DNA from 3 places in the Catellatospora sp. NPDC049133 genome. Region 3 is predicted to be linked to each of the others. Evidence: riboswitches for the same ligand, from Rfam matches in the RefSeq annotation. Region 3 holds a riboswitch; each other region holds the start of a gene.

Region 1 (4,852 bases), on a different contig from region 3:
GACGACGGGCTGCCCGAGGAGCCGCCGCAGCAGCCCCACTTGTAGCCGAAGTTGCGGTTGATGTCGGTGCCGACCGCCGAGCTGCCCGAGTTCGGCTGGCGGTTCTTGCGCCAGGAGCGGTAGGAGCCGGTGGCGATGTCGTACTCGCCGCCGTCGGGGTTGAGGTCCGGCACGATCCAGATCTCGCGCGAGTCGACCACGGCCTTGACCCGGCTGTCGGTGGCGTACGCGTCGGTGAACAGGTTGGCCAGGTAGAGCGCCATCTCGACGGTGAGGTGCTCGCGGGCGTGCAGGTGCGCGTTGAACAGGATCTCGGGCTCGTTCTCGTCGGTGGCGACGTTGTCGGAGATCTTCAGCGCGACGATCTGGCGGCCCTCGTACGAGGTGCCGATGACGGACTTGCGGACCAGCGTCGGGTGGTCGGCGACGATCTGGTTGATCTCGGTGTTCATCTCGGCGTAGTTGTGGAAGCCGCCGTCGGCCGACGGGAAGTCGAGCGGGACCGCGTTCGGCCCGGTGACCCGCGAGGACGGCGGGGGCAGCAGCTCCAGGCCGAAGCCCAGGCGGCGGATGCGGTCGGCCTCGGTCGTGTTCGCGGTGATGTAGATCTTGCCGTGCTCGATCAGGTCGATCGCCGCTCCGGTGCGGGCGACCGCGTCGCGGTCGGCGAAGGTCTGCGGGCCGGTGACCAGGTACTGCTGGGAGCCGGCGAGGGTGAAGTCGTCGGCGGGCGCGCCACCGGCCGGGCCGGGCACGGTGAGGGCCACGCCGGTGACCAGGGTGGTGAGGACGAGCGCGAGTCTGCGCACGGGTTACCTCCGAGGGGGTCGGTGGAGGCGGGTCGGGAGCAGGCCCGGCTCCGCTGGTCGCGGAGCCGGGCCCGGGGATGGTGCGACGGACTCAGAGGGTGAGCGTCCAGGAGTTGATGTAGCCGGTGTCGATCGAGGCGGCGTCGCGGGCGCGCAGGCGCCAGGTGCCGTTCTTGACCTCGGAGGACAGGTTCACCGTGTAGATGGTGTCGATGTTGTCGGTGCTGCCGCCCGACCGGTTGTGCAGGTTGTACACCGAGCCGTCCGGTGCGACGAGGTCCACGATCAGGTCACCCTTGTACGTGTGCACGATGTGCACCTCTACCTTGGACGACGAACCGGCGTTGCCCGTGCAGCCGGAGATCGTGATGTTGCTGTACACCCCGGTGCTGTTGTTGTCCGGGATGCTCACGTCGGTGCCGTTGGTGGCCGCGGCGCAGCTGCCGACCGGGTTGACCGTCCAGGTGAACGAGGCCGTGCCGGTCTTGCTCGCGCTGTCGGTCGCGGTGACGGTCACGGTGTAGGTGCCCGCGGTGGTCGGCGTGCCGGTGATCTGGCCGGTCGAGGCGCTGATCGAGGTGCCGGCCGGCAGGCCGCTGGCCGACCAGCTGTACGGCGCGGTGCCGCCCGAGGCGGTGCTGTTCAGGGTGACGGCGGTGCCGACGACGGTCGACTGGTTGCCGGGGCCGGTGACGGAGACGCCGCCCGGGGCCCCGCCGAGGGAGACCGCCGCGTTGTAGATGTCGGTCGCGAAGTAGCGGACCTCGGTGTACACGCCCGGGTTCTGCGGGCGGGCGCAGCCGATGCCCCAGCTCACGATGCCGACCTGGATCCACTCGTTGGAGGCGTTCTTCTTGACCATCGGGCCGCCGGAGTCGCCCTGGCACGTGTCGACGCCGCCGGAGCTCCAGTTGCCCGCGCAGATCTCCTCGTTGAAGACCAGGCCGGAGTAGTCGCCGCCGGCGCTCTGGCACTGCGTGTCGGTGATGAACGGGACCTGCGCCTTGAGCAGGTAACGCTGCTGGCCGCCGCCCTCGGTGGCCGCGCCCCAGCCCATCACGTCGAAGTTGCCGCTGTGCAGCGACGTGTCCGTGGCGATCTTCAGCAGCGGGGCCGTGGTGATCGGGCTGGACAGGCGGATCAGCGCCCAGTCCTTGCCGGTGCCGTTGTAGCCCGGGGCGCGGTACACGTAGTTCGAGGTGCGGGTGGTGCGGGTCGGGTCCTGCAGGTCGACGACGCCCCAGGTGGCCGTGATCGAGGTGTTGTTGCCGGTCGCGCCGACGCAGTGGGCGGCGGTCAGCACCAGGCTCTGGGTGTACATCGCGCCGCCGCAGCCCATGGACAGGCGCACCATCCACGGGAACTCGCCCTGCGCGGCCCGGGTCCCGCCGACGACCTGAGGCGTGATCGTGCCGTCCGGGCTCGGCGCGGCCTGCGCCGGGACGGCGGCCGAGCCCAGGGCGAGCATGGCGCCGGCCAGCGCGATGGCGCCGGCGCGCAGCGCCGTTCGTAGTGAATTCCGCACAGGATCCTCCCAAGGTCCACCCGGCGCCGAGCGCTTCTGGCGCCGGATCGCCGGAGAGTTTCCCTGGAAGCTAGCGGAAGACAACGATACATAGCAATATCGAAGTTAATTGTTACGTGCTGATGTCGGGCCCGCCGGGGCGTGACACATGCCTCCGTACGGGCGACCCGCTTTGACGCGGCGCACCGCGTCCGTCACGATGGCCGGTGAGCGGCAGTGGAGGAACCCGGTGCGAGTCCGGGGCGGTCCCGCCACTGTCACCGGGGAGCGACCCCTCCCGAGCGGCTCCGTCTCACGACGCGCGCCGTTTCGGCACCAGGCCACGGCCGTTGACACGGTTGGAAGGCCGAGGGGAAGCGTCGATCCGGGAGCCAGGACACTCCGGCCGCTCACGACGCCGCACGGCGTCACTTCACCGGATTTCGCGGGCGAGGAAACCCGCGGAGAGGACTCGCGCATGGGCTCGTGCCTGAGCGGGCTTTGACCCCGCTGTACCCGTTCTCCGCCGTCGTCGGCCTCGCCGACCTCAGGCTCGCCCTACTGCTCAACGCCGTCTCGCCCGCCATCGGCGGGGTGCTGGTGCGCGGCGAGAAGGGCACCGCCAAGTCCACCGTGGTCCGTTCCCTGGCCGGGCTGCTGCCGCAGGTCGAGGTCGTCGCCGGATGCCGGTTCGGCTGCGACCCGGCGTCGCCGTACGGCGCGTGCCCGGACGGGCCGCACAGCGCCGGTAAGACCGCCGGTCAGGGGGTCATTGTCCGGCGCGCCAGGCTGATCGAGCTGCCCGTCGGGGCGACCGAGGACCGGCTGGTCGGCGCGCTGGACCTGGAACGGGCGCTGACCGCCGGGCAGGCCGCGTACTCGCCGGGCCTGCTGGCCGGGGCGCACCGCGGCGTGCTCTACGTCGACGAGGTGAACCTGCTCCACGACCACCTGGTGGATCTGCTGCTCGACGCCGCCGCGATGGGCGAGGCGTACGTGGAGCGCGACGGCGTCTCGGTGCGCCACGCCGCCCGGTTCCTGCTGGTGGGGACCATGAACCCGGAGGAGGGCGAGCTGCGCCCGCAGCTGCTCGACCGGTTCGGGCTGGCGGTGCAGGTGCGCGCCCCGCGTGAGCCGAAGGAGCGGGTCGAGGTGGTGCGGCGGAGGCTGGCGTACGAGGCCGACCCGGCCGGGTTCGCGGCGCGGTGGGCCGAGGCGGACGCCGAGCTGGCCGAGCGCATCGACACCGCCCGGCGGCGGCTGCCCACGGTGGAACTGCCTGACGCGGAGTTGACCCGCATCGCCCACGTGTGCGCCGCGTTCGAGGTGGACGGGCTGCGGGCCGACCTGGTGGTGGCCCGCGCCGCGCTGGCCCTGGCCGCCTGGCACGGCCGCGGCCGGGTCACCGAGCAGGACGTGCGGGACGCGGCCCGGCTGGCGCTGCCGCACCGCCGCCGGCGCGACCCGTTCGACGCCCCGGACCTCGACGAGCAGGCCCTGGAGGACGCGTTGAACAGCGCACCCCCGCCGGCTGAACCCGACGGCTCCCACGACGGCCCAGGTGCTCCCGGCGACCAGGACCGTGCGGCGGGCGGCGAGGGCGCCCCGAAGGCCGATCTCGACGGTGACGCCGACCTGGACGGTGACGGGCCGGACGGCTCCGGTCCGGACGACGGGCCCGACGGTGGCCCGGACGACGACGGTCCGGACGGCGGTCCGCGGCCGGGCGGGCCCCGCGGTGCGGCCCCGGACGAGGGCGGCACGCCGCCGCGGCCGGTGCCGCAGGGGGACACCCGGCAGCGGGACGGGGCCGACGAGGGGCGTTACGCGTCGGCGGGGCAGCAGCACGCCGAGGCGGCGACGCCACGGCGGGCGCGGCTGTTCGCGGTGCAGGGAGTGGGGGAGGGTGCGGCGGGGCGGCGCTCACCCGCGTACACCCGGATGGGTCGGACCGTCGGCGCGCGGGTGCCCGGCGGCACCCTGGCCGCGCTGCACCTGGCGGCGACCGTGCGGGCGGCGGCCGGGCGGCAGCACGCCCGGGGCCGGACCCCCGGCGGCCCGCTGCGGCTGGTCGCGGCCGACCTGCGCGAGCCGGTGCGGCAGGGGCGCGAGTCGAACCTGGTGCTGTTCTGCGTGGACGCCTCCGGGTCGATGGCGGCCCGGCAGCGCATGGGCGCGGTGAAGGGCGCGGTGCTGTCGCTGCTGCTCGACGCGTACCAGCGGCGTGACAAGGTCGGCCTGGTCACCTTCCGGGGCAGCGAGGCGGAGCTGGCGCTGCCGCCGACGTCCAGCGTGGAGGCCGGCGCGGCGCGGCTGCGCGAGCTGCCCACGGGCGGGCGTACCCCGCTGGCCGCGGGACTGCGCCGGGCGGCGCACACGCTGCGGGTCGAGCGGCTGCGCGACCCGCACCGGCGCGCGCTGCTGGTGCTGGTGACCGACGGCCGGGCCACTGCGGGACCCGACCCGGTCGGCGAGGCCATGCGCATCGCGGGCGGGCTCGCCGCGACCGGGGTGTCGGCCGTGGTCGTGGACTGCGAGT
Region 2 (4,852 bases), on a different contig from region 3:
TCGAGGCGATGGTGGCCGTGGGCGCGATCGCGATGAGCAGCGAGTTGCGCAGGCCGGTGCGGGCGACCTTGGCGGCCAGCTCGTCCCAGGCCCAGGGGCGGGTGCGGGTCGCGTCCGGGTAGTGGTCGGGGTGCAGGACGCCGCGGGCGGCGCGGGTGTCCGCGTACGACGGGTGCGTGCCCAGCTCGGCGGCCAGGTCGGCACTGGTGTCGTACGCCGCGAGCGCGATCTCCTCGGCGATGCGGGTGGACAGCGCCAGCGCCTCGGGCGAGTCGAAGTCCAGGCGTAACGTGAAGAAGACGTCGGCCAGGCCCATCACGCCCAGGCCGATCGGCCGCCACCGGTTGTTGGCCCCGGCCGCCTCGCCCGTCGGGTAGTAGGACAGGTCGATGGTGCGGTCGAGCACGCGTACGGCGGTGCGCACCGTGTCGCGCAGCGTGTCCCAGTCGACGCCGTCGTCGCCGAGGTGCGCGGCCAGGTTGATCGAGCCGAGGTTGCACACCGCCGTCTCGCCGTCGCTGGTCACCTCCAGGATCTCGGTGCACAGGTTGGACAGGTGCACCGTGTTGCCGGCGACCGCGGTCTGGTTGCAGGCGCGGTTGGCGGCGTCCTTGAACGTCATCCAGCCGTTGCCGGTCTGCGCCAGGGTGCGCATCATGCGGCCGTACAGCTCCCGGGCCTGGACCGTGCGCACCGCGCGCCCGGCGGACTCGGCGGCCCGGTAGGCCGTGTCGAACTCCTCGCCCCACAGGTCGACCAGCTCCGGCACGTCCTTCGGATCGAACAGCGACCAGCTCGCGTCGGCCTCGACCCGGCGCATGAACTCGTCCGGCACCCAGTTGGCCAGGTGCAGGTTGTGGGTGCGCCGGCTCTCCTCGCCGGTCGAGTCGCGCAGCTGCAGGAATTCGTCCAGGTCGGCGTGCCAGGTCTCCAGGTAGACGCAGGCCGCGCCCTTGCGCCGGCCGCCCTGGTTGACGGCGGCGACGCTGGAGTCCAGCGTGCGCAGCCACGGCACGATGCCGTTGGACAGCCCGTTCGTGCCGCGGATCAGCGAGCCCCGGGACCGGATCCGGCTCCACGCCACCCCGATGCCCCCGGCGTACTTGGACAGCCGCGCGATCTGGCCGTAGCGCTCGTAGATCGACTCCAGCTCGTCGCGCGGCGAGTCGAGCAGGAAGCAGCTGCTCAGCTGCGGTCGGCGGGCGCCGGCGTTGAACAGCGTCGGCGAGCTGGGCAGGTACGCCAGCCGGCTGAGGATGGCGTACAGCCGCCCGACCTCGGTGACACTGCCCGGCAGCCGCCGCCCGGCACTGCCCGCGTCGCCGACCTCGCCCATCAGGCCGCAGGCGACCCGGAGCAGGAACTGCTGGGGTGTCTCCAGCACCTTGCGGGTCACCGGGTGCCGCAGCAGGTAGCGGTCGTAGACGGTGCGCAGCCCGAAGTACTCGAAGCGGTCGTCGGCGGCCGGGTCCACGAGTTCCCCCAGCTCGTCCGCGTGGGTCGCGACGAACGCGGCCAGGTCGTCGGCGAGCAGCCCGGCCGCGTGCGCGGCGCGCACGGAACTAGGGAAGTCGGTGACGCCCTGGGTGGCCGCCTCCGCGGTGATGTGCACGGTGAGCAGCCGCGCCGCGAGCCGGCTGTACGACGGCTCCTGGGCCACCAGGGCGGCGGCCGTCTCGACGGCCCGCAAGCGCAGATCGGCCTCGGTCGCGCCGGGCCAGACGCCGGCCGCTACCGGGGTCAGCACGGCCGTGTGGTCCACATCGGGCAGCCCTTGCGCCGCCTCGGCGAGCAGTGTCGCGAGCGACGCGGTGAGCGGCGCGGCGTCGGCGGTGCCGGAGTCGGCGGTGTTGCGGAAGGTGGTGCTGGTCAAAGTGTGCGCTCCCCCTCGTTCAAGCGCGGGAGGGCACGCGAACGGCACCGACCCGGCTGGTCCGGGCCTACGCCGTCCACCGAGGACCATCCCGCGCGGTCCGGTGTCGCGGCCCCTGGCCCTGCCGCGCAACGGCGCAGTCGGCACAGTGGGTCGCGGGCGCGTCGCGGAACCGTCCGCGGCACGCACGCCGGCAGGTCTTCGGGCTCGTGGGCGCGGCCGGGCGGCGCGGTGCGGACACCATGCTGCCGTAGACCCCCTACGCCGTCGCTTCCCAGGCCGGACCGGCCCAGTGCTGTCCGCTCCCCTCTTCGCGGGAGGAGGGCGGGACGGCTTCGTTCCCACTCACCGCTGCGGGGCAGCTCCGGAATCGCACCGGATTCCCTCAGCGCGGACCGCCCTGCGGCGGCTCGCGCGCACCCCGAAACCCGGCCCCGAGGGGGCCGGAGGGGTGGACCAGCGATGCCCTCACACTACATCTAGTGGCACGCAGACAACAGCGGCCCCATATAGGCTCGGCGTGTCGTCGATGGCCCGCCCTCACCGGCGTCGATGCGGGCGGTCAGCAGGCGCAGGCCGCGCCGCTCGCGGGGGCCGTCAGCGGGTCCACGTCGTTCTTGCGCAGCCCGAGGAAGGTCTGCGTGTCGAAGCCCTCGCGCACCCAGTACTCGTACCCGCCGAGCATCTCCTTGACCTGGTAGCCCAGACGGGCGAAGGCCAGTGCGGCCCGGGTCGCACCGTTGCAGCCAGGCCCCCAGCAGTAGGTGACCACGACGCTGCCGGCCGGCACGACCTCGGCCGCCCGTGCCGCGATCTCGGCGGTGGGCAGGTGCACCGCGCCGGGCAGGTGCCCCTGCTCCCACGCCTCCAGCGAGCGGGAGTCGACGAGCACGAAGCCGGGTGCGCCGGACGCCAGGTCGGCGGACACGTCGGACACGTCGGCCTCGAACGACAGGCGGGCGGCGAAGTGCGCGGCGGCGACGCCGGCGGCGGCCGGGGGCGTGCTGAGCACTGCGGAGGTGGTGACAACGGCGGGCATGGTCGGCTCCTTCTGGTCGGTCACTGGTTCCACCCTGTCGAGCCGGCCGGGCCACCAGAAGTGGCGAGAACGCCGCTGTCCGCTAAGATCTCGCCATGGGTACGCCGGTGACACTGGAGACCCGCGCCCGGCACCGGATCGCGGTGCTGGCCTACGCCGGGATGGCGCCCTTCGAGCTGGGCTGCGTGGTGGAGGTGTTCGGCCTGCCCCGCCCCGAGCTCGACGTCGCCTGGTACGACCTCGACGTCTGCGCCGAGACGCCGGAGCCGATGCCGGCCGTCGGCGGCTTCTCGATCACCGCCCGGCACGGCCTGGCCGTGCTGGCCGCCGCCGACACCGTGATCGTTCCGGGGGTTGCCGACGTCCGCGGCGAGGTCTCCCCCGCGCTGGTCGAGGCCCTGCGCACGGCCGCCGACCGGGGCGCTCGGATGGTCTCCATCTGCTCCGGCGCGTTCGCGCTGGCCGCGGCGGGCCTGCTGGACGGCCGGGCGGCCACCACGCACTGGAAGTACGCCCCACTGCTGCGCGAGCGCCATCCGCTGGTCGAGGTGACCCCCGACGTGCTCTACGTCGACGCCGGCCAGGTGATCACCAGCGCGGGCAGCGCGGCCGGGCTGGATCTGTGCCTGCACCTGGTGCGCCGCGACCACGGCGCGCAGATCGCCAACACGGTCGCCCGGCGGCTGGTGCTGCCGCCGCACCGCGACGGCGGCCAGGCGCAGTTCATCGAATTGCCCGTGCGCGACGTCATCGACGACGACGGCGTGGCCCGCGCAATGGCCTGGGCACTGGACCACCTGACCGAGCCGCTCACGGTGAACCTGCTGGCCGCGCACGCGCGCATGTCCCCGCGCAGCTTCCTGCGCCACTTCGCCCGGCACACCGGCACCAGCCCGATCCGCTGGCTCATCGACCAGCGCGTGGCGGCCAGCCTGCCGCTGCTGGAGACCTCGGACTCCCCCGTCGAGCAGGTCGCCGCCGCGGTCGGCTTCGACTCACCGGCCACGTTCCGGCACCACTTCAGCCGGTGCATGCGCACCTCGCCGTCGTCGTACCGGCGGACGTTCCGCGGCCGGTAGCCGCGGAACGCCTGGTCCGTGCGGCGGGGCGGCGATCAGCCCCACTCGAAACCGCCGTTCGCCTGGGCGGCGCCGGCGAAGCCCAGCACGGCGAGCGCGGCCACGGCGGCCGTCGGCGCCATCCTGACGAGAAGTCTGCGCATGCGAATCCTCCTTTCGAGATCCCGATCGATGCGCACCATCGCACGCGGCGCGGTCCCGCCATCGCCCCGAACGGCGGCGGATCTCCGCCACCCCCGGCGATCACGACGACACGGCGCGGGTGCTCTCCACCGTGGACTGCAGTCGCCGGGCCTCGGCCAGGTAGGCGTCGGACAGGCCGAACCGCTCGTCGCCGCGGTGCAGCTCACCCAGTCGGCGCGCGGTCTGCGCCTGGGCGCGGCGATCGCCGATCCGCTCGAAGATCTCCAGGGCCTGGGTGAGCCGCTGTACGGCCACCTCGGGCGCTTCCAGCGACGCCAGATCGGTCAGGCAGTAGGCCTCGCAGTGGGCGTCGCCGAGCACCGCGAACCGGTCCAGCGCCGCGATCAGGTCCGCGCGCGCGAGGGCCGGCTCGCCGCTGCGCAACCGGAGCAGGCCCAGCTGGCGGGTCAGCAGCGCGGCCCGGTGCTCGTCGCCGATCTCCTCGGCCAGGGCCAGCCCCGCGGTGAAGTAGCGGTACGCCTCGGCGAGTTCGCCCTTGGCCAGCCACACCATGCCCAGCGCGCCCCGCGAGTACGCCTCGCCGTGCCGGTGCCCGAGCAGCCGGTATGCCTCCAGCGCCTGCCGGTAGCAGTCCAGCGCCTCGTCGTGCTCGGCCCGGATCCGGTGCCCCGTGCCCAGCCCGGCCAGCGCCGCGGCCTGCCCGCACAGATTGCCGAG
Region 3 (4,852 bases):
CAGGATCGACCGGTACGAACCACCGGCCAGCAGTCGCACCACGTGCGGCACGATGATGCCGACGAAGCCGATCAGCCCCGACACGGCGACCGCGGCGGCGGTGCCCAGCGAGGCCGCGGCCAGCAGGATCAGCCGGGAGCGCTGCGGGTGCAGGCCCAGGCTCGCCGCCTCGGTGTCGCCGACGCCGAGCACGTCCAGCTCCCGGCGCAGGGCCAGCACCACGACCGTGGTGACCAGCGCGTACGGCAGCAGCAGCGTCACCTCGTGCCAGCCGTTGGTGGCCAGCCGCCCGAGCAGCCAGGAGTACACCTCGCGGATGGTGTCCACGTTGCGCTGCAGCAGGTAGGTCTGGATCGCGGCGAGGAAGCTCGACACGGCGACACCGGCCAGGATCAGCGTCGCCGACGAGCGGTCCCGTCCGCCTGCCACCCCGAGCAGGTAGGTGACCACGACCGCGATGCCCGCCCCGGCGAACGCGGCCAGCGGCAGCACCGCCCCGGCCCGGAAGGCGATCGCCATGGTCGCGCCCAGCCCGGCGCCCGCAGCGACACCGAGCAGGTACGGGTCGGCCAGCGGGTTGCGGAAGACGCCCTGATAGCAACCGCCGGCCAGGGACAGCATCGCGCCGACCAGCAGGCCCAGCACCACCCGGGGGAGCCGGAGCTCGGTGATGATGGCAATCTCGCGCTCGTTCAGCCCCGACGGCAGGTCCACGCCGGGGATCAGGTTGAGCAGCTCCGCCGCGACCGAGCCGGGCGGCAGCGTCACCGGGCCCAGGGCGACCCCGGCGACGAGCGCGACCAGCACGGCTCCGATCCCGGCGGCGAGCCACCCGGGACGCAGCCGTGCCGGTCGCAGAGTCGTCACGTCAGGCCGGGACCTTGTTCGCGGCGTCGACGATCGCGCGGATCAGGTCGACGACGCGGGGACCCCAGCGCGAGGCGATGTCGTCGTCCAGCGCGATGACCTGGCCCTTGCTGACCGAGGTCATGCCCGCCCAGCCCGCACGGGCCTTGACGGTGTCCAGGTTCTGCTGGCAGCACTTGGTGTCGGCCAGGAAGATCAGGTCAGGGTTCGACTTGACCAGCGACTCCGCGGTGAGCTGCGGGTAGCCGCTGCCCTTGGTGTCGGCGGCGTCGGCCACGTTCTTCAGGCCGGCCAGCTCGAACAGCGAGCCGATGAACGTCTTCGAGGTCACCGAGTAAAGCGTCGGGTCCAGCTCGTAGTAGTAGGACAGCGGGGTCGCGCGCTTGGGCAGGTCCTTGACCAGCTTGGCGATGTCGTCCTTCATCCGCTGGCTGAGCGCGGCCGCCTCGGCCTTGTGCCCGGTCAGCTCACCCAGCTCGGCGAGCTGCTTGTACGTGTCGTCCAGCGTCACGGCGGCCGGGGCCACGTAAACCGGGATCTTGAGGGTGGTCAGCTGGGCGACCACGTTGTTGGCGTCGGTGCTGAGCACGACCAGGTCGGGGCTCTTGGCGGCGACGGCCTCGGCGTTGGGCTGGAAGCCCGACAGCTCCGTCTTCGGCGCGTTCGCCGGGAAGTTCGAGTTGTCGTCGACGGCGACGACCTGGCCGCCGGCGCCGATCGCGAAGAGCATCTCGGTCGTGGTGGGCGACAGCGAAATGATCTTCACCGGTTGCGCGGGCAGCGTCACCGAGCCGACGGTCACCGGGTACGCCGCGGCGGCGCTCGACGGGGTAGGGGTCGCCGGGTCGTTGGTGGCGCAGGCCCCGAGCGCGGCGACGAGGCCGGCGGCGGCCAGCGCGCCGAGCGCGCGGCGGGACAGGAAACGGGTACGCACTGATCCTCCTATCGGTCGAGGCAGGTCCTTCGCCGACAGGGCCCGATCAGGTGGGGCAGCCCGGTCCGCGAGACGCCCTTCCTCGAGAGCGTGGTTCGCGACTGCCGCAGGCGACCTGGCTCGCCCACCGAGGTGGGATCACAGTTGCGGGACAGCGCCGGGTTCACACCGGCTTCGCTGCGGGACAGTCAGGCGACACGCTAATACACACCCGTGCCGATGCTCACGACGCGGAGTGGAGGATGTGCGCAGGCTCATCACGCCTGGGTCTTGTGGACCTCTTCGGCCTCGGCGGCGGGCACGTCCTCGGTGGGCTCGGTCTCGCCGGCCAGGGCCGCGCGCAGCCGGTCCTTCTCGGCCTTGCGGCGGTCCACCGCGCCCTCGACCTGGGCGGCCACGTCGTCACGCAGGTTGCGCAGCAGGAAATAGCTCGCCGCCGCCGACACCAGGATGGCGATCATCAGCTTGAGCAGCGTGCTCAGGTTCGGCACGAACCACAGCGCGGCGAAGACGGCCAGGAAGAGCATCAGCCTGGCGAGCGTGTACTTGACAGCAGGACTCACCGGTCCAGGGTAGCCGCCGAACCTGCCCGGCCTCGGTCAGCCCCGCGCGAGGGGCCGGTCAGCCCCGTTCGGCGACCACCAGGCCGAGGTGCCACAGCACCGCGTACACCACCGTGGTGACCAGCGCGCCCAGCCCGCCGGAGACCAGCGGCGGCAATCCCGACGCCACGCCTACCGCGAGCACGCCCAGCACGACGGCCACCAGTCCGGCGGCCGGGGCCACGGCGAGCCGCCCGCGGTGGCCCGCGGCCGCCTTGAACTGCTCCACGAAGATGATCGCCGGGAAGATCACCGCGAGCCAGCCGGTGAGGTCACCGAACTCGCCCATGCCGAGCAGGGCGAACAGACCGTCGAAGGCGATCATGCCGAGCACGCTGATGGCGAACCCGGCCAGCGCGTACGCCACCAGGTCGGTGAGCGAGACGATGCGCCCGGACGCGTCCCGCCGCGGGCCCTTGCGCTGCTCCTCGGCCGGGCTCTGCGGATCGGCCACCCGTCAGGCCCAGACCTGCTGCGGCTCGCTGCGCCGCTCGGCCATGCTGACCGGCGCGCCGTACTCCTTGACGACCTGGTAGCGGGTGTCCCGCTCGACCGGGCTGAAGCCCGCGTCCCAGATCAGGTGGAGCAGGTCGTCGCGGTGCATCGTGTTCGGCGTGCCGTACGAGTCCGCGTCGTGCGTGATCTTGTACTCGACGACCGAGCCGTCCAGGTCGTCGACGCCGAAGTTCAGCGACAGCTGCGCCAGCGACAGGCCGTGCATGACCCAGAAGCACTTGATGTGGTCGAAGTTGTCCAGCATCAGCCGGGACACCGCGAACGTCTTGAGCGACTCGGCCGGGCTCGCCATCGTGGTGCGCGCCTGGATCCGGTTGCGGATCTTGCCGTCCGCGCTGTCGTGGAAGTCGTGCTGGTAGCGCAGCGGGATGAAGACGGTGAAGCCGCCGGTCTCGTCCTGCAGCTCGCGCAGGCGCAGCACGTGGTCGACGCGGTGCCGCGGCTCCTCGATGTGGCCGTAGAGCATCGTCGAGGGGGTGCGCAGGCCCTTGCTGTGCGCCAGGCGGTGGATGCGCGACCAGTCCTCCCAGTGGCAGGCGTGGTCGACGATGTGCTGGCGGACCTCCCAGTCGAAGATCTCGGCGCCACCGCCGGTCAGCGACTCCAGGCCCGCCTCCATCAGCTCGTCGAGGATCGCGTCGGCGGTCAGGCCGGAGATCTTCTCGAACCACTGCACCTCGGTCGCGGTGAACGCCTTCAGCTTGACGTTCGGCAGGGCCTGCTTGAGTTCCTTGAGCACGCGCGGGTAGTAGCGCCACGGCAGCGTCGGGTGCAGACCGTTGACGATGTGCAGCTCGGTGAGCTGCTCGTCCTTCATCTCCAGCGCCTTGGCGACGGCCTGCTCCACCCGCATGGTGTAGGCGTCCTTCTCCCCGGGCTTGCGCTGGAAGGAGCAGTAAGCGCAGCTGGCCGAGCAGACGTTCGTCAGGTTCAGGTGCCGGTTGACGTTGAACATCACCCGGTCGCCGTTCTTCTCCGTCCGGACGTGGTGCGCGAGCCGCCCCAGCCAGGCCAGATCGTCACTCGCGTAGAGAGCCTCGCCGTCTTCGCGGCTGAGCCGCTCCCCGGCGTAGACCTTCTGCTCCAGCTCCCGCTTCAAACCCACGTCCATGGCAGTGAGCCTACGACGTGCCGCCGACGTGCCTGCTGCTGCCCTTGACAGCTGCTGTTCAGCTTGACGCCACCGGGACAGAAGGGTCGACAGCGATCCTGATTTCCGGTAGGAACCTTGTGGGACCAACGGGGAGGACGGGGCCAACGATGTCCAAGCGTCGAAGCGGGCAGGCTCGACGGCAGAGCCAGGTCGCGGTGGGCTCGGCTGTTCTCAGCGCGCTCATCGCCGGTGGCATCGCCATGCCCGCGTCCGCCGACCCGCCGATCGGCTCGAAGATCACCTCGATCCCGGACGCCGGCCTGCGCCCCCAGCCCGACGGGCTGCCGACGCTGCCGTTCGGCTCGCTGAGCATGCCCCGCACCCAGCCGCTGACCGCCCACGCCGCGCTGCTGGCGCAGTACAGCGCCGCCGAGCTGGAGCTGTCCGTGCTCGGCGCCCGCCGCAGCGAGCTCTACCAGGCCTACAGCAACTCGGTCGTGGCCAAGGCGATGGCCGACTACGCCTGGCGGGCCACCGCCGACGCGCTGCGGGTGGCCAAGGAGGCCGCCGAGGCCGCAGCCGTCGCCGAATACCAGGCCGCCGTGAAGGCCCCGCCGCGGCTGGGCGACTCGCTCGGCGAGCTGGGTCAGCTGATCCCGCGCACCGAGTCCACGCCGGAGACCGAGGCCGTGCTCAACGACCTCGCCACCGCGCAGCAGGCCGAACGCCAGGCCTACACCGTGCTCACCACGGCCATCACCGCCGAGCAGCAGGCCTCCACGGCGTATTCGGCCGTGGAGAAGGAGTTCAAGCGCAAAGAGGTCGCGTTCCTGGAGCTGA

Evidence for each region. Region 3 has a riboswitch for cobalamin ahead of AB0B35_RS11870 (ABC transporter substrate-binding protein). Riboswitches for the same ligand answer to the same signal wherever they lie in the genome.
Region 1: linked by a shared signal. The riboswitch ahead of AB0B35_RS02455 (putative cobaltochelatase) and the one ahead of AB0B35_RS11870 (ABC transporter substrate-binding protein) in region 3 are both predicted to bind cobalamin.
Region 2: linked by a shared signal. The riboswitch ahead of AB0B35_RS29885 (ribonucleoside-diphosphate reductase subunit alpha) and the one ahead of AB0B35_RS11870 (ABC transporter substrate-binding protein) in region 3 are both predicted to bind cobalamin.

What each region holds. Positions count from the first base shown of each region.
Region 1 is NZ_JBEZDT010000002.1:35,225-40,076, reverse strand. Features, by position in the region: gene AB0B35_RS02465 (M14 family zinc carboxypeptidase) at 1-755, opposite strand, end outside; gene AB0B35_RS02460 (trypsin-like serine protease) at 901-2,334, opposite strand; cobalamin riboswitch at 2,554-2,716, shown strand; gene AB0B35_RS02455 (putative cobaltochelatase) at 2,800-4,852, shown strand, end outside.
Region 2 is NZ_JBEZDT010000030.1:87,284-92,135, forward strand. Features, by position in the region: gene AB0B35_RS29885 (ribonucleoside-diphosphate reductase subunit alpha) at 1-1,771, opposite strand, end outside; cobalamin riboswitch at 2,069-2,259, opposite strand; gene AB0B35_RS29890 (rhodanese-like domain-containing protein) at 2,436-2,912, opposite strand; gene ftrA (transcriptional regulator FtrA) at 3,008-3,991, shown strand; gene AB0B35_RS29900 (BTAD domain-containing putative transcriptional regulator) at 4,235-4,852, opposite strand, start outside.
Region 3 is NZ_JBEZDT010000008.1:246,750-251,601, forward strand. Features, by position in the region: gene AB0B35_RS11865 (iron ABC transporter permease) at 1-867, opposite strand, end outside; gene AB0B35_RS11870 (ABC transporter substrate-binding protein) at 869-1,786, opposite strand; cobalamin riboswitch at 1,889-2,019, opposite strand; gene AB0B35_RS11875 (DUF4229 domain-containing protein) at 2,059-2,364, opposite strand; gene AB0B35_RS11880 (hypothetical protein) at 2,423-2,857, opposite strand; gene mqnE (aminofutalosine synthase MqnE) at 2,861-4,030, opposite strand; gene AB0B35_RS11890 (C40 family peptidase) at 4,180-4,852, shown strand, end outside.